Regions from separate parts of the Microbaculum marinum genome, predicted to be linked through region 3. Evidence: predicted binding sites of a transcription regulator. Region 3 holds the regulator's gene; each other region holds the start of a gene.
What was found. Region 3 encodes LexA, which represses DNA repair genes until DNA is damaged. Its sites were predicted from a motif close to TGTTCNNNNTGTGTTCNG; they were not measured.

Region 1: uvrA (excinuclease ABC subunit UvrA) is a predicted target of LexA. The motif match lies at 1,405-1,422, and genes of this name have one in related genera.
Region 2: V3328_RS09640 (PA0069 family radical SAM protein) is a predicted target of LexA. The motif match lies at 4,117-4,134, and genes of this name have one in related genera.

Annotation. Positions count from the first base shown of each region.
Region 1 covers NZ_JAZHOF010000007.1:168,354-175,288, forward strand. The annotation lists gene V3328_RS17490 (efflux RND transporter periplasmic adaptor subunit) at 1-606, opposite strand, end outside; gene V3328_RS17495 (single-stranded DNA-binding protein) at 746-1,243, opposite strand; gene uvrA (excinuclease ABC subunit UvrA) at 1,699-4,575, shown strand; gene V3328_RS17505 (serine hydrolase domain-containing protein) at 4,705-6,432, shown strand; gene V3328_RS17510 (TQO small subunit DoxD) at 6,515-6,935, shown strand, end outside.
Region 2 covers NZ_JAZHOF010000003.1:535,452-542,386, forward strand. The annotation lists gene V3328_RS09620 (choice-of-anchor P family protein) at 218-1,489, shown strand; gene V3328_RS09625 (MBL fold metallo-hydrolase) at 1,709-2,704, shown strand; gene V3328_RS09630 (TIGR04282 family arsenosugar biosynthesis glycosyltransferase) at 2,764-3,351, opposite strand; gene V3328_RS09635 (TIGR04283 family arsenosugar biosynthesis glycosyltransferase) at 3,351-4,043, opposite strand; gene V3328_RS09640 (PA0069 family radical SAM protein) at 4,161-5,312, shown strand; gene V3328_RS09645 (VOC family protein) at 5,381-5,806, shown strand; gene V3328_RS09650 (ribonuclease HII) at 6,033-6,653, shown strand; gene V3328_RS09655 (site-specific DNA-methyltransferase) at 6,717-6,935, shown strand, end outside.
Region 3 covers NZ_JAZHOF010000013.1:12,418-19,352, reverse strand. The annotation lists gene gltX (glutamate--tRNA ligase) at 1-1,288, opposite strand, end outside; gene V3328_RS24285 (ComEC/Rec2 family competence protein) at 1,445-3,622, shown strand; gene lexA (transcriptional repressor LexA) at 3,643-4,362, opposite strand; gene V3328_RS24275 (endonuclease/exonuclease/phosphatase family protein) at 4,607-5,692, opposite strand; gene V3328_RS24270 (ureidoglycolate lyase) at 5,880-6,380, shown strand; gene V3328_RS24265 (DSD1 family PLP-dependent enzyme) at 6,436-6,935, shown strand, end outside.

The DNA of each region.
Region 1 (6,935 bases), on a different contig from region 3:
GTAGCGATCGGATGCGATTTCGGCGATCGTCTCGCCGGGCAGCACGACGGTTCCGATCGTCACCGGCACCGACAGGACGCGGCCCGCGCCGGGTGCTTCGACCGCCCCCTCCGCGACCTGCTGTTCGGCCACCATCTTTTCGGCCTGCGCCGTCTGCAGCCGGTTGTGCGCGACGTCGTAGGTGGTCTGGATCTGGTCAAGGCGAGCCTGGGAAACGATGCCCCGGCTCTTGAGTTCCTCTGCCCGTTTCAGTTCGGTCTCGGCATTGTTCACTGCCGACTGCAGCCCCCGGATGCTCGCTTCCAGCCCCTGAATGCGCAAAGCGAGCTTGTCGTCGACTATGGTCGCGATCCTCTCACCCGCTTTGACGGCGTCGCCTTCCGCCGCCGTCAGTTCCATCACCGTGCCGCCGATCCTGGCGCGTGCGGGGACGACGTCGGCGCTCTGCACCGAGGCGAAGACAGCCTTGTGGTCGGCGACGGTGCTTTCCTCGACCAGGAAGCCGTCGGCCGCCCGCAGATGTCCGGTGGCCACAAGGAGGCCGGCGGTCAGCGCCAGAACCGGCCCCAAATGCGACAGTCCGGCCGGCAGGGTGCGAGGCAACATGAGCAATTCTCCACATTCCGCATCCGACATATAGGTATATATTCGGAAATTGGAATATGACTAATCGCAACGCGCCGGATATGGCGACCCTGGCCGCAGGAAGCCCCGCCGAACCGATCGGGCAAGAGTCCGCTTCGGCCTAGAACGGAATATCGTCGTCCATGTCGTGGGAGGCACCGCCGCGACCACCGCCGCCGCCGAAGCCGCCGCCACTCTCCATCGGGCCGCTGGAGCCGAAGTCGGATCCGCCGCCGCCCCCGCCGCCAAATCCACCTCCTTCGCCCTGACGGCTGTCGAGCATGGTCAGCGCCGAATTGAAGCCCTGCAACACGACCTCGGTGGAGTAGCGGTCCTGTCCGGACTGGTCCTGCCACTTCCGGGTCTGGAGCTGGCCTTCAAGGTACACCTTGGAGCCCTTGCGCAGGTACTGCTCGGCGATCTTGCAAAGCCCCTCGTTGAAGATCACGACCCGGTGCCATTCCGTGCGCTCTCGCCGTTCACCCGAGTTGCGATCCCGCCAGGTCTCGGAGGTCGCGATCCGCAGGTTGGCGATCGGGCGGCCGTCCTGTGTCCGACGGATCTCGGGATCCGCGCCCAGATTGCCGACCAGGATCACCTTGTTCACGCTTCCCGACATCGCTTGCCCTTTCCATGTCTCTCAGTTGCCGGCGACACTATCCGCCCGACGCAGCGCCGTCGCCCCGCCCGTCTTTCCGATGAGCGTTTTCCACAGACCTCATCGGGGGTCCGGCGAACCCGGCGGGGCACCGAAGGTCCTGCACGTCGGCCTTGCCGACATGTTCCTATTATGTTCTCAATCAACGTGCAATCCCGCGTGATTCTCGGCCGAAGGTGACAGGCCATGCGCATGACCCCGACACGGGCACCTGTCCTGGAGGTCGGTGCGGCTGTCATCGAGGCCACCGCATCGCGCGGCCTCCGACGTCGTGCCAGGGTTCTTCTGGAGGGTGGCCTGTCCTATATTGACATGCGGAACAACGCCGATCTCCGCCAACTCCACGAATTCGTGAACCGGTCCGACCATCTGGCCGTTGGATCCACGACGATGGACCAGTCGAAGCCGTAAAGCCCATGCAGAAGTTCATATCCGTCTCCGGCGCGCGCGAGCACAATCTCAAGAACGTCTCGGTCGACATTCCGCGCGACGAGCTCGTGGTGATCACCGGCCTATCGGGATCCGGAAAGTCGTCGCTCGCCTTCGACACGATCTACGCGGAAGGCCAGCGTCGCTACGTCGAGAGCTTGTCGGCCTATGCCCGGCAGTTCCTCGAGATGATGCAGAAGCCGGACGTCGATCACATCGAGGGCCTGTCCCCGGCGATCTCGATCGAGCAGAAGACGACGTCGCGCAACCCGCGCTCGACGGTCGGCACCGTCACCGAGATCTACGACTATCTGCGCCTGCTCTTCGCCCGCGTCGGCGTGCCCTATTCGCCGGTGACTGGACTGCCGATCGAGAGCCAGACGGTAAGCCAGATGGTCGACCGGACGCTGGCGCTTCCCGAAGGCACGCGGCTCTATCTGCTGGCGCCGATCGTGCGCGGGCGCAAGGGCGAGTACCGCAAGGAACTGGCCGACCTGATGAAGCGCGGTTTCCAGCGCGTGAAGATCGATGGCGAGTTCCACGAGATCGCCGATGCTCCGGCCCTGGACAAGAAGTACAAACACGACATCGACGTGGTGGTCGACCGGGTGGTGGTGCGCGAGGACATGGCCTCGCGGCTGGCCGATTCCTTCGAGACGGCGCTGCAGCTCGCCGACGGACTGGCGGTGGCGGAATTCGCCGACGAGAAGGACGAAAAGGGTGAGCCGAAGCGACTGATCTTCTCCGAGAAGTTCGCCTGCCCGGTCTCCGGGTTCACGATTACGGAGATCGAGCCGCGTCTGTTTTCGTTCAACAGCCCGCACGGCGCCTGCCCGGTCTGTGACGGGCTGGGCTCGGAGAAGCGGATCGATCCCGACATGGTGATCCCCGATCCGCGATTGACCCTCAAGGCCGGCGCGGTGGCGCCATGGGCGCGCTCATCGTCGCCCTACTACCTGCAGACGCTGGAGGCACTGGGACGCCACTACGGATTCAAGATGACGACTCCGTGGGACGAACTGCCGGAAGACGGCCGGAACGCGATCCTGCACGGATCGGGCGGCGCGACGATCAAGTTCACCTATGACGACGGCCTGCGCGCCTACGACACGAAGAAGACGTTCGAAGGGGTGATCCCGAACCTCGAACGGCGCTGGAAGGAAACGGAATCCTCCTGGTCGCGAGAGGAAATCGAAAGGTACATGAGCCAGACGCCCTGCTCGGCCTGCAACGGATTCCGGCTGAAGCCCGAGGCGCTGGCCGTGAAGATCGCCGGCAGGCACATCGGCGAAGTGGGCGACATGTCAATTCGCGCGGCAAACGGCTGGTTCGAGGCCCTTCCCCGCGACCTGTCGGAAAAGCAGAACGAGATCGCAAGCCGCATCCTCAAGGAGATCCGCGAGCGACTGGCATTCCTCAATGACGTGGGCCTCGACTACCTGACCCTGTCCCGGTCATCGGGTACGCTGTCGGGCGGCGAGAGCCAGCGCATCCGCCTTGCCTCGCAGATCGGCTCGGGCCTGACGGGCGTGCTCTACGTGCTCGACGAACCGTCGATCGGGCTGCACCAGCGCGACAACGCCCGCCTGCTCGGGACGCTCCGGCACCTGCGGGACCTGGGCAACACCGTGATCGTCGTCGAGCATGACGAGGATGCGATCCGCTCTGCAGACTATGTCATCGACGTCGGTCCGGCGGCAGGCATACACGGCGGCCAGATCGTCGCGCGGGGTACGCCGGAAGAGATCATGGCCAATCCGGCAAGCCTGACGGGTCGCTACCTGACCGGTTTCGAGCAGATACCGCTGCCCGACGAACGCCGCGAGATATCCGCCCACAGGCGCATCCGCGTGGTCGGGGCCCGCGAGAACAACCTGAAGAACGTGACCGCCGAAGTTCCCCTCGGCACCTTTACCTGCGTCACGGGAGTTTCCGGCGGCGGCAAGTCCTCGCTGCTGATCGACACGGTCTACAAGGCGATCGCCCGCAAACTCAACAACGCTCGCGAGCATCCGGGTGCACACGACCGGATCGACGGACTGGAGCATATCGACAAGATCATCGATATCGACCAGTCGCCGATCGGCCGCACGCCGCGCTCCAACCCCGCCACCTACACCGGCGCGTTCACGCCGATCCGGGAATGGTTCGCCGGGCTGCCGGAAGCCAAGGCGCGCGGCTATGCGCCCGGCCGGTTCTCCTTCAACGTCAAGGGCGGCCGCTGCGAGGCCTGCCAGGGCGACGGCGTCATCAAGATCGAGATGCACTTCCTGCCGGACGTCTACGTGACCTGCGACGTCTGCAAGGGCCGTCGCTACAACCGCGAGACACTGGAAGTACTGTTCAAGGGCAAATCCATTGCCGACGTGCTCGACATGACGGTCGACGAGGCACGCGACCTGTTCGACGCGGTGCCGTCGATCCGCGAGAAGATGGAGACGCTGCAGCGCGTCGGCCTCGGCTACATCCACGTCGGCCAGCAGGCCACCACGCTCTCCGGGGGCGAGGCGCAGCGGATAAAGCTTGCCAAGGAATTGTCGCGTCGGGCCACGGGACGCACGCTCTACATTCTCGACGAGCCGACGACGGGCCTGCACTTCCACGACGTGAGGAAACTGCTCGAGGTGCTGCACTCCCTCGTCGACCAGGGCAACACGGTCGCGGTGATCGAGCACAATCTGGAGGTCATCAAGACGGCCGACTGGATCATCGACATCGGACCGGAAGGCGGCGACGGCGGCGGCGAGATCGTCGCACAGGGCACGCCGGAGGATATCGCCGCGGAAACCCGGAGCTACACCGGCCAGTTCCTCAAGGAACTGTTCGAAAGGCGTCCCGGGACGAGGACGGAGGCAGCAGAGTAAATCCGCCCTTTGCCGGAGTGGCGATACTCTTCGCAAGGCCGAAGTGCCGGGGCGTTGCTGCGGTTTTCGAATTGGTATTTCATGCGCGGAATATTCCTCGGATAGGGTGTGGGAAAGGCCACGCACTCCATGAACCGCCGGCTTCTCGCAGTATTGCTGAGCATCCCGCTCGTGATTTCGATTGCCCAGGCAGCGGGCGCCACGTCGTTGCAACGCATCGCGAGGACCTATGCCAAACCGGCCGTGACGTCGGGCGAAGCCGTCGGCGTCGGCGTGGTCATCCTGAAGAAGGGCCGTGAGCCAAGGATCTTCACGTACGGCAAGGCGATCGTGGGAACGCCGGATCAGCCGGCGGTGCCATTTGCGGCGGATACGCTGTTCGAAATCGGTTCGGTCACCAAGGTTTTCACCACCAACCTGTTCGCGCAGTACATAGCCGAAGGTAGGATCGAATTCGGGCAGAAACTGGCGAGCTTCCAGGCCCAGCTTGGCGACCTCAGGCCGAAGATGTCCCGGGTGACCCTGAAGGAACTCGGCGATTTCACGGGCGGCATCATCGACATTCCGCATGTCTGCCAGAACGGCTCAAATCCTACCTGCCTCCCCTCCGAGCGCCCGCCGATCAGGGAATACACAGGCCGGGACTTTGCGTCGTACTTCGCCAATACGGTGCCGATGAACTACCAGCCCACGAAGCTGAAGCCCCCGCAGCCGCCGGAGAGAACCCGGCTGCCCGCACCCTACTTCTATTCCGACTTCGGAATCGGGCTGCTGGGCCTGCTGATCGCCAGCGACGGAGGAAGGCTGACCAACCGGGATTTCTGGGCCTGGTATGCGCAGATCGAGAGCAATCTGCTTGAGCCGCTCGGCATGGCCGACACGTATCTCTTTGTTCCGACATCCAAGCTTGGCCAGCGTGCCCTGGGCTATGATCAGGCCCTTGGCCGCGCCGAAATCGTCAACGGAAGCGTGCAGCAGATCGTGCTGCTGGCCCGCGGCAGCGCCTATGCGTCGACGCCGAAGGTCAGGATCATCGGCGGCGGAGGCACCGGCGCCAAAGCCATAGCGATCCTCGACGACCACGCGGTTTCCGGACTGGCCGTACAGGACGGCGGCAGCGGGTATGTCGAAGCCGCGAGAATACAGTTTACGAACGGAGGATCGTCGACCGAGGCAGACGCTGTGCCTGTCGTTCGCAACGGCAAGCTCATCGGCGTGACCGTTTTCAACGGAGGCGCTGGATACACGCGGACGCCCGACGTGACCATCGTCGGCGGCCGCATCGGGGGGACGAACGCTACGGCCAGGGCATATGTCGTCGACGGTCGGGTGGTTTTCGTCGGCGTTGTCGAGCCGGGATCGGGCTATGTCGATCCGATACGCGTCGTGGTCGAGCCGGGCGCCGGCGTGAGCAATGTCGTTCCCGTCTGGGCACCGGCAGGAGCGCTGAAGACGAGCCTCTCCGACATGGGCAAGTTTGCCCGGTCCGCGATGCGCCACCAGTTCGGTCACGAGAATTCGGACATAGACCGGGCGTTCCGTTTCGCACAGAAGCCATACGCCTGCACCGGGCCGGATCCTTCGCTGGCAAGCTGCGCGCCCGGCCAGGAGCGCTCGGGGCTCGCCTGGGCAGTCGCCCCCGCCGATCCGGAGACGCAGCGGCCGGCGATTGTTTCCAAGAACGGCGGTCTGACGGGCTTCACGACGCAGATGGACCTGATGCCGGCCGAGAGGCTGGGGGTGGTGGTGTTCTCGAATTCCGCCGGGCACTTCATCTCGGACGGAAGCACGACCGGAGTCGCGCCACGAGTCGCCGGCCAGATCCTGAACGCGCTTTACTACGGTACCGCGAACTAAAGTCCGCCCAGGCGCACCTGCCGATTGCGCGCGGCTGCGGCCGCCTCCATGCTCGCCTACCTGACCATAGGGAACGGGGCACATGGCAACGGCATATTCGATCGAAGAGGAACAGCTTTCGCCGGCGGCTTGCTTTTCGCTGCTGGCAATCGTGCTGCTGGGCACGCGCTTCGTGCAGGGCTTCATCTTCTGGGGAGGTGCGAGCCGCCGACTGATCTACGATTACCAGGATACCGCCGGCATCGACCACGCGCTCAAGCTCGACTTCCAGTCGGCCGGTTTCGTCGCCGGCAAGCTGACGCACGCGCTGCCGGGCACGCTCTGGATACAGGCGCCGCTCGAATGGGCCCTGCAGTATCCGGATCTGATCGTGTTGTCCGTGTGGTTCTGGACGATCGCCGAGCTGCTTGTCGGACTGTTCCTGATTTTCGGCTTTGTCACGCGGCTGGCGGCATTCGCCTCGATCGGCCTGAACGTCGCGTTGATGCTGATCTTCGGCTGGA
Region 2 (6,935 bases), on a different contig from region 3:
TCTAAAATACAATCTTGTTATACTAATATATCTTGAGTGATTAGCATGTTTACTAGTTCATTTGAACTATTTAACATAGCAATATTTGACGATTACGAGACTTGTGCCTAGTTATCTTGAGTATGCGCATGCGGATATTTTGGGATCCTGTCGAAGTCCGGTTGTCTGCCACGTGCGCCTGTCGCCGGGACGGGGTTTCAACTTAGCGGAGGAGTAAATGACAAGAATTAGAAAGATTGCCGTAGCGGCACCCGTCTGGTTGGGGCTTGCTGTTGGCGCTGCCACAGCAGCCGAACTTCCCGGCCATTTCCTCGGTCAAGCCAACACGCTTCGCACCGAAACCACGCTCGATTCGCTGCGGGCGTCCATCGACCGCGCCGCCTATACGTCGGCGGGTTGCCTGGGCACCAACGGCAAGTGGCAAACCAACAGGGTCAACGGACTGGGGGCAGGCAGCGAGGGCGAAATCGCACATGTGGGACTGATGCTCGCCAAGGCGCGCACGCAGAAGTCCAGTACCAGCGCGGTGAACGAGCACGTGGCGAGAGTCGACGACGTCGAATTGCTCGACGGCGTCATCACGGCCGATGCCATCAAGGCCGTCGCCAACATCAAGGCGACGAAAAGCAAGTTCCGTGTCGGGACCGGCCGCTCGGAATTCGTCAACCTGCGCGTCCTTGGCAATCTCGTCGACGCGGACATCGAAGACAACTCGGTCATCCAGTTGCCCGGGCTCGGTCAGGTCGTGATCAAGGCGGTGAACAGGAAGGTCAGGAAAAGCTCGGGCAAGATTCAGATAGAGATGCTGCGGGTCGAGATCGACGAGGTGAACAGTTTCGACATCCCGGTCGGCACCATTATCGTCGTCGCCGATGCGATGGCCGGCTACTCGCGGTTCGATGTCGACAATGCGATGTTCGGCGCCGCCTATCTTGCCGAATCCAATGCCAAGGTGGGTACCGAAGCCCGCGACCAGATCGGTCGTCCCGGATTGATCCGGGTGGGATGCAAGGGAACCAACGGCAAGGTCAGGACGATCGAGGTGGCCGAGATCGCCGGGGGAGACCTCCTGACCACCGCGGGCGGCAAGTCGACGGGAATGGGCAAGCAGACATCGACGGGCGTGAAGATCAGGATGACCTCCACGGTCGCCGACGTCGACCTGCTCGACGGCCTCGTCACCGCCGAGGAAGTCCGCAGCGTCTCCACCGACACGGTGAAAGAGGGGACCCGAAAGAGTTCGTCGAAAGGCACCCAGGTCCTCGACCTGATGGTCAACGGCGTCCCGATCGGGGATGTCACCGAAAGGAATGTCAGCATCGACATCCCGCTGGTCGGCACGCTCTACGTCAACGAGGTCAGGAAGCCGAAGTCGCCGAAGACGAAGCAGTTCGTCACGGGACTGCGCCTGAAGGTGGATGGTGTCGCCTCGTCCCTGACGTCAGGAGCCGAACTGGTCGTGGCCCGGTCGCAGAGCCAGGCATTCTGACGCGGCCGCGATCCTCCCTGGACCTTAAGGCCGGCGTCCCCTCGCCGGCCTTTTTTCGACCGCGGCATCGCCGCTTGCGGGATCCGGTCCTCGTCACAATGCCGTGAACTTGTGCCCGATCGGGGAAGACGTCGCGGACGCGGGGGTTATCTACTGCGGCAGGCTCCGCCGACCGCCATCGTCGCGCGAGCCAACGCCTCGAAACCGGGAGGAACCAGCATGAACGACCAATCCGCAAACCCCATGCAGATCACCCGCAGGAATGCGCTTCTGGCCACCGCCGGCGCCGCCCTGGTGCCGGTGCTCGGCGGAGGACTGACCGCACCGGCAAGGGCGGCGGCCCCGATGTTGGGCGCAACCCAGCCTCAGGTCTACCGGTTCCAGCTCGGCGAATTCGAGATTGCGACGGTCAGCGACGGCGCAGTCCAGGTGGACGGCCCGCATCCGATCTTCGGCAACGATCAGCCGGCAGAGCAGGTCCAGGACTACGCCTCGCAAAACTTCCTCCCCGAGGAGAAGCTGGAGATCAGCTTTACCCCGGTGGTGATTAACACCGGCAACGAACTCGTCCTGTTCGACACCGGCAACGGCGCTGCCCGGCGGCCCGCCGCGGGGGCACTCGCCAGCAAGCTCGAGGCGGCCGGCTATACGCCCGACCAGGTCGATGTCGTGGTTCTCACCCATTTTCATCCGGATCACATCGGCGGGACGATGGAGGACGGCAAGCCGACCTTCCCCAACGCGCGCTACGTGACCGGCCGCACCGAGTACGATTTCTGGTCGGACGAGGCCAAGCTCGGCGGGCCGATGGATCGGGTCGCCAGCCTCACCCAGTCCAACGTCGTGACGTTTGCCGACAAGACGACGTTCCTGGAAGACGGCGGCGAGGTCGTGTCGGGCATCCGTGCCGTTGCGGCCCCCGGTCATACGCCCGGCCACATGGCCTTTCTGGTCGAGAGCGGCGGCAAGCCGTTCCTGATCTGGGGAGACACGACCAACCATTACGTCCTGTCGCTGCAGAAGCCCGAATGGCACGTGTCGTTCGACATGGACAAGGACGAGGCGGTCCGCAGCCGCAAGAAGATCCTCGACATGGTCGCGGCCGACCGCATCCCCGCTACCGGCTATCACATGCCCTTCCCGGCGATCGGTTACGTGGAGAAGGCAGGCGACGGCTACCGCTGGGTGCCGGTGAGCTATCAGCTCAGGCTGTAGGCCTCTCGACAGGGATCTTCCGGCGCCGCATTTCGCTCCGGCATGTGGCGGCTGCGCGATCAGCCGCCGCGCCGCCAGCGCTGCCAGTCGTCGACGCCGTCGACATCCGGCAGCGTCGCGGCGGTCGCGACGCTCAGCCGCCGGCAGTTCGACAGCGTGTCGGCCAGCGCGTGCGGCGTGGACCAGCGCACGCCCGCAAAGATCCGGGCGACCACCGGCCGGCGCTTCAGGCCCACCAGCCAGTAGCCGCCGTCCTCGGCCGGGCCGATCACCACGTCGTTGCGATCCAGGAGGCGAAATGCCTCCCGCAGATGGGGCGGGCGGATCGTCGGAATGTCACTGCCCACGATGATCGCCGGGCCTGGCGGCAGGGCCTCCATGACCCGTTGCATCCGTCGGCCGAGGTCGCCGCGTCCCTGGGCCGTCACCGCCACCCCCGGCGGCCAGACCGGCTCGCGCGTGCAACGGTCCGGCGCGACGGCGAGCACCGTCTGCCAGTGCGGATCGCCGGCGACCCGGCGCACGAGGCCGTTGAGCACGACCCGGTAGAACCGCGTCGCCTCGGCGGCGCCGATGTCCTTTGCAAGCCGGGATTTGACGGCGTAGGCGCGGGGCGCCTTGGCCATCACCACCAGCCAGCGCTGCATCAGCCGTAGATTCGGGTGATCAGGCGCGGCGGCACTCGCAGGAAGAAGAGCGTCAGGCAACCGGCATTGCGGGCCATCCGCCTGACGTAGCCCTCATGCCGGTAGCGCGCGGCGCTGGTGACGGCGCGCGCCCGCAGGTAGACCAGTCCCCGCCGCCCGATGCGCCGCACCAGGTCGATATCCTCCATCAGCGGGATCGGCCTGAACCCGCCCAGGCTCTCGTAGTGCCGCCGCGAGATGAGCAGCCCCTGATCGCCGTAGGGCAGCGCGAACAGGAGGCAGCGAAGCTGGACGATCGTCTCCAGGAACCGCGCCCCAATGCCATAGTCGTCGAGCGCGAAGCGGAACACGGCCGCCCGCCTGTCGCGGTCGTCGGACTCGCCCGTCCGCTCGATGAAGTGGGCGACCTCGCGGTGCCAGCCCTCGTCGAGAACCGTGTCGGAATGCAGGAACAGGATCCACGGATGGCGTGCCGCGCGCGCTCCGGCGGCCAGCTGCGGTCCGCGGCCGCGCGGTGCCGAGACGATGTCGCAGCCCAGTTCGTCGGCGATCGCCAGCGTGTCGTCGCCCGACCCGCCGTCGCAGATCACCACCTGGCTGACGACGCCCGCCGCCGCGGCCGGAATCAGCGCGGCCAGCGTCGCCACCAGCGGACGTTCGGAATCAAGGGTCGGGATCACAACCGTCAACATGCGCGTTCTTATATCTACAGGCTGATCCGCCTGCCATCCGGCGCATTAGGAAAAATGGCGCAGAATGGGTTAATGTTCTTGTTATGTTCACGTCGGCGCACTAAGATTGGGTCCATGATGGAACGGAATCCTCGCTTCACCGAATATGACGACGGCTTTGCAGCCGCGCCGGGCGAATCTGCCGGTGCCCCCGCCGGCGAGACCATCGCGCCGGATCGCCGGCGCGGCCGCGGCGCCGGCTCGAACCGGTCCGGGCGGTTCGAGCCGCTGGCCCGCTCGATCTTCGACGACGGCTGGGGCACGGGCGAGGAGCTGCCGCCCTTCAGGACCTCCGTGACGGTCGAGAAGCCGAAGAAGATCATCACCCGCAACCAGTCGCCGGACATCTCGTTCGACCGCTCGATCAACCCCTATCGCGGCTGCGAGCACGGCTGCGTCTACTGCTTCGCCAGGCCGACGCACGCCTATATGGGCCTGTCGCCGGGCCTGGACTTCGAATCGAAGCTGTTCGCCAAGCCGAACGCCGCCGAGCTTCTCGAGAAGGAGCTCGCCGATCCGAACTATGTGCCGGCGACGATCGCGATCGGGACCAATACCGATCCCTACCAGCCGATCGAGAAGAGCCACCGCATCACCCGGCAGGTGCTCGAGGTGCTGGAGCGCTTCAACCACCCGGTCGGCATCGTCACGAAATCGGCGCTGGTGACCCGCGACCTCGATATCCTGTCGCGGATGGCCGATAAGGGGCTCGCCAAGGTGGCCATCTCGGTGACCAGTCTCGACCGCAAGCTGGCCCGCGCCCTGGAGCCGCGGGCCTCGACGCCGTCGCGGCGGCTCGAGGCGATGATGCGGCTGGCCGAGGCCGGCATCCCGACCGCGGTGATGGTGGCGCCGGTCATCCCCGGTCTGAACGATTCGGAAATGGAGTCGATCCTGTCGGCGGCATCGGCGGCGGGCGCCCGCGAGGCCGGCTACATCCTGCTGCGGCTGCCGCTGGAGGTGCGCGACCTGTTCGTGGAGTGGCTTCAGGACAACGCTCCCGACCGCGCCGCGCGGGTGATGTCGCTGATGCGGCAGACGCGCGACGGCAAGGACTACCAGTCGGAGTTCGGCACCCGGATGAAGGGAACCGGACCGCTTGCCTGGACGATCGGCCGGCGCTTCGAGCTCGCCGCCGAGCGCAACCGCCTCAATCGCGGCAGGACGAAGCTCAGGACCGACCTGTTCGAGCGGCCGCTGGCGGTCGGCTCGCAGATGAGCCTGTTCTGAGGCGGGACGCCGGACCGGCGGCGCTTTTCGGAAATTCGCGACTTGAACGGCACTACAGGGAGAAATTCGTGGACCAGCGTATCAGCCTCGTTACCCTCGGCGTCGCCGACGTCCAGGAAAGCGCCGCCTTCTACGGCAGGCTCGGCTGGAGGCGGTCCGAGCAGAGCCAGGCGGAAATCGTCTTCTTCGATGCCGGCGGCATCGTGCTCGGCCTGTTCGGCCGGGCCGCGCTTGCCGACGATGCCGACGTCCCGCCGCAGGGCAGCGGATTCCGCGCCGTCGCGCTCGCCCAGAACCTGCCGACCCGCGACGCGGTGGATGCAGCGCTTGCCGACGCGGTGAAGGCCGGCGCACGCGTCGTCAGGCGGGCCGAGGAGGTCTTCTGGGGCGGCTACTCCGGATATTTCGAGGATCCCGACGGCCACCTGTGGGAGGTCGCCTTCAACCCGCACTGGTCGCTGGACGAGACAGGGCGCATCGTGCTTCCGGGCTAGGCGCCCTCGTATTGCCGTTCCATCCCGTTCAGGCCGCCGCCGGTGTCGCTGCGCGGCGGCCGTCCGGGCTCGCAGGTCGCAGCCGCCCATCCCCCGCGACCTGTGACTGCCGGCCGGCGCCGCCCCCGCGCCGGCCGGCCCCAATTTCTGCCCCCCATTTTCGCTGGCCCCCCATTTTCGCTGGCCCCCTTGAAATGCGCCCGCGAGTCGCGGAAGCATCCGCGGCATGGAAGCGGTTGCCGATTTCGCGCGCGAGGATGCGGTCTACAGCAGCGGCTGCCCGCATGTGGCCGGCGTCGACGAGGCCGGACGCGGGCCGCTGGCCGGTCCGGTCGTCGCCGCCGCCGTCATCCTCGACCGCAAGCGCATCCCCGAGGGCCTGGCCGATTCGAAGAAGCTGACGGCGGCGCGGCGGGAGGAACTGTTCGAGCAGATCGTCGCCACCGCCATCGTCTCGGTGTCGGGCGCCTCCGCCCTGGTGATCGACCGGATCAACATCCGCCAGGCGACGCTGACGGCGATGTCGCGGGCGATATCGGGCCTTGCCCGGCCCGCCGCCCACATCCTCGTCGACGGGCGCGACCTGCCGCCGGCGCGCTGCGCCGGCGAGGCGGTGATCGACGGCGACGCGCTGTGCCTGTCGATCGCGGCGGCCTCGATCGTCGCCAAGGTCACCCGCGACCGGATCATGGACCGGCTCGCGGGCGCCCATCCCGGCTACGGCTTCGAGACCAATCGCGGCTACGGCACCGCCCAGCACCTCGACGCGCTCGGCCGCCTCGGGCCCTGCGGGATCCACCGGATGACCTTCCGCCCGATCGCCCAGCGGGAATTGTGTCTGGGTTAAGGCAGTCTTTACCCTGAGGCCGCATCTTCTCTTGCGTCAGTTGCGTAAGGGTTGAGTAGCGTAATGCCTTCAAGCGTACGGAGCCGGGCGTCTCGGGCGCCCGGCCCGGCTTCCGCCGGATACCTCGATACCATTCTCGTCGGCGATTGCATCGCGGCGCTCGAATCGCTTCCCGCGGGATGCGTCGATGCCGTCTTTGCCGATCCGCCCTACAACCTCCAGCTCGAGCGGGCCCTGCACCGGCCGGACAACTCCCGGGTCGATGCCGTCGACGACGACTGG
Region 3 (6,935 bases):
TCTCCTCGGCAAACTCGCGCACGATGCCTTCCAGCGTCTCCGCGTCCCAGGCCGCTGCACCGGTGAGGAGCGGCAGCAACCCGGCCAGGGTGACGCGGCCCGCGTCATCCAGGATCCTGGCCGCCTTGTCGTCCAAAGAAAGCGGCCGTTCGTCAACGAGAAACTGCGAGTTGGCAAGAAGTTCGGTAAGATTCTTCGCGCGCTCCTTCAAGCCCGGTATCGCGCCTGCGAGACGTGCCGAATTGGTGGCGTCGAGCTTCTCCTCGAATGCCGGTCCGCCTTCCAGGTACGGCAGGCTTCGGCGGAACTCCACCAGCAGGTCGTCGTCGGGCATCTGCCGCATGTAGATGCCGTTCAGGTTCTCCAGCTTGGCGAAATCGAAGCGGGCCGCCGACCTGCCGATCGCGTCGAGATCGAACCATTCGAGCATCTGCTCCGTGGACATGACCTCGTGGTCGCCATGGCTCCAGCCGAGCCGTACGAGGTAGTTGCGCATGGCGGCAGGCAGATACCCCATCGCGCGATAGGCCTCGACCCCGAGGGCGCCGTGCCGTTTCGACAGTTTCGCCCCGTCGGGGCCGTGGATAAGGGGGATATGCGCCCATTCCGGCACGTTCCAGCCGAGCGCCTGGTAGATGTGCGTCTGGCGCGCGGCGTTGGTCAGGTGATCGTCGCCCCGTACGACGTGCGTGACCCCCATGTCGTGGTCGTCGACGACGACGGCGAGCATGTATGTGGGATTGCCGTCCGAACGCAGCAGGATCAGGTCGTCGAGATCGGCATTCTGCCAGGTGACCCGGCCCTGCACGTGATCCTCGATCACCGTCTCGCCCTCCTGCGGCGCCTTCAGCCGGATCGCCGGGTTAACGCCCTGCGGGGCCTCGGACGGATCGCGGTCGCGCCAGCGCCCGTCATAGCGAGGCGGGCGGCCCTCCTTGCGCGCCGTCTCGCGCATCTCGGCCAGTTCCTCGGGGCTCGCGTAGCAGCGGTAGGCCTTGCCTGCGGCGAGCAGTTGCTCGACGGCTTCGCGATGCCGCTCGGCGCGGGCGTGCTGCGAGACCGGATCGCCGTCCCAGTCGAGGCCAAGCCATGCGAGCCCGTCGAGGATCGCCGCGATCGCCTCCTCGGTCGAGCGCGCCCGGTCGGTGTCCTCGATGCGCAGCAGCATGCGGCCGCCGCGGCCGCGCGCATACAGCCAGTTGAACAGTGCTGTCCGTGCCCCGCCGATATGCAGGAATCCGGTCGGCGAGGGGGCGAAGCGGGTGACGATCTCGGTGGGGTTCGACATGACGACTGGCGGCGGCTTTCCTGTGAGAGCTAGACTGTTGGTCGGGTGGCGCTGTGTAGCATGGGCGCCGGCCGTTGTTGAAGCGGGGCTTGGGAGGCCGGATCCACCGGCGCTGGGAGGGCTGCGGGGCGTCGGCGCGACGCGGCCCTGGGGCGAATGAGCGACGAGACGTCCACGGGCAGGAGGCTGTTGCCGGTGATCGCCGCGCGAAGCGGCAATCTTCCGGTGCAGGTCGGCATGCGCCCGGTCGGCTTCGTCCGCCCGCTGTCGGCCGCCGAGCGGATGGACGGGGAACGCGACCGCCTGTTCCTGTGGACGCCGGTCGCATTCGGCTCCGGAATCGCCGTCTACTTCGCTCTGCCGCGCGAACCCTCGCTGGTCGCGGTCATCTTGCTGTGCGTCGTCGCGGGCCTTGCCGTCCGGCACACGGGGTTTGCCCGACCAACCGGCGCAATCGTCCTTGGCGCATTGCTGGCTGCGCTTGGGCTGGCCGACGGCACCGTGAGGGCACGTCTCGTGGCAGGCCCTGTCATCATGGAAAGGATCGGTCCGGTGGCAGTGACCGGCCGGATCGTCAGCGTCGACAGCCGCGAAGGCGGAGCGGCACGGCTGCTGGTGGCGCCGGCCGAGTTGGGCGCGAACCTGCCGCCGCCGCGGTTGCTGTCGCTCTGGTCGCGCGGCAACTGGGCGATTCCGCAGCCGGGCACCGTGGTTTCCTTCGACGCGGTGATCATGCCGCCCCCGGACGCCGCCGCGCCGGGGGCCTTCGACTATGCGCGTCAGGCGTACTTCGACGGGATCGGCGGCGTGGGCTTCATCGTCAGCGCCCCCGTTCCGCGTCCTTCCGATCCGCCGGGATTGATCGAAAACTTTCTTGATCGGGTCGAACGGTTGCGGCTCGGCATTGCCGTGCGGATCGTCGGAACCTTGCCGGGCTCGCCGGGCGCGGTCGCGGCTGCGCTCGTGACCGGCCAGCGCGGCGCCATACCCGAAGCAGACCAGGAGGCGCTCAGGATGTCCGGCCTCGCCCATATCCTGGCGATCTCCGGCCTGCACATGATGCTCGTCGTCGGCACGCTGTTCTGGACGGTGCGTGCAGCGCTCGCACTTTCGCCGGCCCTGGCCCTTACCCGGCCGATCAAGAAGTGGGCGGCAATCGTCGCGCTCGCCGGAGGTGCCGGATATCTCCTCCTGTCGGGCGGCTCGATAGCAACCCAGCGCGCCTTCGTGATGGCCGCGATCATGCTGGTCGCGATCCTGTTCGATCGTCCGGCGATCACGCTCAGGAACGTCGCTGTCGCTGCCTGGATGGTACTCGCGCTGACGCCGGAGGCGCTTGTTTCCGCGAGCTTCCAGATGTCGTTTGCGGCCACGATCGCCCTGGTCGCGGCCTACGAGGCGGTCCAGATGGCCGCGGCACGCGCGCCGGACAGGGCGGCAAAGCCGCTCCTGTTGTTTCTCCGGCGCGCGCTGATCGGCCTTGTCTTCACGTCGCTGATTGCGGGCCTCGCGACCGGACCGTTCGCCGCGTTCCACTTCAACCGGGTGGCGGTATACGGGCTCATCGCCAACGTCGTCGCCATGCCGCTTGTCAGTCTCGTGGTAATGCCAGCCGGTCTGCTGGCGGTGGTGCTGATGCCGTTCGGCCTCGAGGCGCCTGCTCTGGGGGCGATGGGACTTGGCATAGAGGGGGTACTCGCGGTCGCCCATCACGTTTCGGGCTGGGACGGTGCCATACGGATGGTGCCGGCGATGCCGGTGCTGGGACTGGCCGCAGTCGCCGCCGGCGGGCTGTGGCTCAGCCTGTGGCGCACCAGCTGGCGCTATCTGGGTGTGCCCCTGATCATCGTCGGCATGGCCACACCGTGGCTGATGCCGATCCCGGACCTTTTCGTTTCGCGCGATGCCGGCATGGCGGCGGTAAGGATGGACGACGGGGGACTGGTATTCGTGCCGCGGGCCCGGTCCCAGTACGTGGCCGAAACCTGGCTGCGGCGGGTCGGCCAGCCCGAGACCGCGCAAGCGGCCGCAACCGCCTCCTGCGATGAGGCGGGTTGTATCGCCGCCTCGCCGCGACTGCGCGTGGCCGTCGTCGAGGAACCGATGGCATTTGCAGAAGACTGCGCCTGGGCCGACGTCGTCGTCAGCGAACTGGTGCCGCCCGAGTGGTGCCGGAGCGACGCGCTGGTCTTCGGCCCGTTGGATGTGGCACGGCTCGGTGCGGTGTCTGTGCGCGCAACGCCACACGGACTTAAACTCACCTCGGCAACCGAACTGGCCGGCGACCGCCCGTGGACCCGACGGAGTGTGTCCCCGGACGAGCCGTCGGACTGACGGTCAACCGCGGTGGCGGCTCAATACCGCCGTATCAAACCCACGAGCCGGCCTTGGATATCGACCCGGTCGGGGCCGAAAATGCGGGTCTCGTAGGCCGGGTTCGCCGCTTCGAGCGCGATCGAATCGCCCTTGCGGCGGAGCCGCTTCAGGGTCGCTTCTTCGTCGTCGACCAGGGCTACGACGATATCGCCGGTGTCTGCCGTGTCGGTCTTGCGGATCAGCACGGTATCGCCGTCGAGAATGCCCGCCTCGACCATCGAATCGCCCCTGACTTCCAGCGCGAAGTGCTCGCCGCGCGACAGCATGTCCACCGGGATCGGAATCGAGTGCGTGTGGTTCTGGATGGCCGAAATGGGCGTGCCGGCCGCAATCCTGCCCATCACCGGCACGGATACGGATTCGCCGTGATCCGCGACCGGCTCAGGCTCGGAGCGAGATTCGGGCGGGGGCGACTTCCCGAGACTGCCCTCGATGACGCTGGGCGCGAAGCCACGGCTGCGCACCGCCAGGCCGGGCGCGACCGAATCGGGCAGGCGGACGATTTCCATGGCGCGCGCACGGTGCGGCAGGCGCCGGATGAAGCCTCGTTCTTCTAGGGCGGTGATCAGCCGGTGGATTCCCGACTTGGAGCGCAGGTCCAGGGCCTCCTTCATTTCGTCGAACGAAGGAGGAACGCCGGATTCCTTGAGGCGTTCGTGGATAAACATAAGCAGTTCGTACTGCTTGCGTGTCAGCATTGCGCGCTCCCGTCGCCGATCCCGCTGCCGCCGAAGACCTCAGCGCCGAATCCAGATCGTGTACAAATCAAGAACATAGATACATGTTCTTGTTGTGTTCGACAATGGTTAATTCCGGATTAACGCAATGCCGCCGCCGGTTGTTTTGCGACTGAGCGACTTTTCGCTGCGCCGGGGAATGGAAAGCACATCGGCATCGCCGCGCACTGAAGGAGGCGTCTGATCCGTAGCGGGATCCGGTGGCCTATTTTTCCCAATCCGATCCGATTGGTTCACGGTCCAGATTGTCCGCGGCCTGGGTAACCTCTCGTGCTTCCTCCAGATCCTCCGAATCCGCGGCCTGCGGAGTTTCATCGGCGCCGTTGCGACTTGTCAGCGCGAGTTCGAACAGCATCGGGAAATGGTCGGACCCGATGTTGGGGAGCCGCTCCAGCCGCACAAGGCGAAATCGCGGATCGTGAAAAAGGTGGTCGAGCGGCCATCTCAGCAGGGGGTATCGGGCGTCGAAGCTGTTGTAGAAGCCGCGGCCGACCCGTGGGTCGAGCAGTCCGCTCAGGCGCTGGAATCGACGCGTGGTCGGCGACCAGGCCACGTCGTTCATGTCGCCGGTTACGATGGTCGGTAGCGACTCGGCCTTGGCATCCCGGGCGAGGAGGATCAGTTCGCCATCGCGTCCGATCGTGTCGGCATAGGGAACCGGCGGTTCGGGATGCACCACGTAGAGCGCAAACGGATCTCCGGCCCCGGTTTCGGCGACAATCCTTGCCGACGGAACCTCGTCGGAAAAGACGAACCGGAACTCGGCTGAGCGAAAAGGAATGCGCGACAGGATGATCATGCCGTAGGAGTTGTCGAGCGGATGTTCGAGCGCGTGTGGCAGGATGTCCTTCAGTTCGGACAGCGCCGTCTGCCATGGCCCGTCGCACTCTAGGAAAGCCGCGAAATCGGGAGCCTCGCGCCGCACCACCTCGATCAGCCGGCCATGGTCCCGGTTCGACATCTTCACGTTCGAGACCAGGATGCGGACGACCGCCGGGTTGTCGGCGGTGCCGTCGAAACGGAGCGACTGAACCCGCCACAGGGGCGTGAACCGCACGCAGGCAACGGATTGGACCAGTATGATCAGGACCTGGACCGCGACCAGCACGATGACGGTGGTGCCCCACGGCAGGAACACCAGGGTGGCGACCGCCGCAGCAATCGTGAGTGCGATGATCTGCAGCTTGGGAAAGTCGCAAACTCGCACGAAACCATGCGGGATCCGGGATACCGGCGCCAGAGTCGCCGCCGCGAGCAGTGCGGTCAGTATCGCGATCAGCCACGTCGCCATTGTTCCGTGTCCGGTCTGTCGGGAAAGTCCTGGTCGGCGATCGGATCCATTGTCCCGCGGCGGGGATCGAGCCGCAAGCCATTCTGAAAATTCGGTTTGGGCATAGTCTCGGCGTATGATTTTAGTTTCGTGACAGACATGGCCGCCTCTCGGTTCCAGATGCGATCAGAGATTTAGGATTCTCCCGGTGCCGCATTCGCTACAGCCGCAACCCCTGACCCCGGAAGCCTTCGCCCCGTTCGGACAGGTGCTTCAGAAGGACGGCGCGCGCAACTTTGCGATCAACGACGGAACTTGCCGCCGGTTTCACGATCTCGCCAATGTCGAGGCAACCGGGCCGGGCGGGCGCGTCATCGTCAGTCTCGTCACCGGCGAGCCGAGCACCCTGCCGCTCCTGGTGGAGATGGTGGAGCGCCATCCGTTCGGCAGTCAGGCGTTCCATCCGCTGTCGCGGAACCGGTTTCTGGTCGTGGTCTGCGAGGACGAAGACGGACGTCCGGTGCGGCCCCGCGCATTCCTTACGTCACCGGGGCAAGGGGTCAACTACGACCGCAACGTCTGGCACGGCGTGCTGACCCCGCTCGGCGAGACATCCGATTTCCTCATCGTCGACCGGGACGGCGAGGGCGACAATCTCGAGGTGTTCACGTTCGACGAGCCGGTCCTCGTCCGGGCGCCGGGGGAGTAGTGTTTTGCAGGTATCCGCCCCAGACGACCTGGAAGTAGGGTTCGACGTTCCGGCGATGCCGGGCATGGACGAGGCCGAGATCCAGACTCCGTGCCTGCTCGTCGATCTCGATGCGCTGGACCGGAACATCGCCCGCATGCAGGCCCTTGCCGACGAGATGGGCGTGCGTCTCAGGATCCACGGCAAGATGCACAAGTCGGCCGATATCGCGCGGCTGCAGATTTCGGCGGGTGCCTGCGGCATCTGCTGCCAGAAGGTCAGCGAGGCGGAGGCCTTCGTGCGGGCCGGCATCCCCGATGTCCTGGTGTCGAACCAGATCCGCGACCCGGCCAAGATCGACCGGCTGGCGCGGCTGCCGGGCCGGGGCGCGCGCGTTGGCGTCTGCGTGGACGACCTCGCCAACGTCGCCGAACTTTCTGAGGCCGCGATGCGCCACGGCACCTGGCTGGATGTCATGGTCGAGATCGATTGCGGGGCAGGCCGCTGCGGCGTCGCCCCCGGGCGGCCGGCCGTCGAACTGGCGAAAGCGGTACGGGAGGCGCCGAACCTGAACTT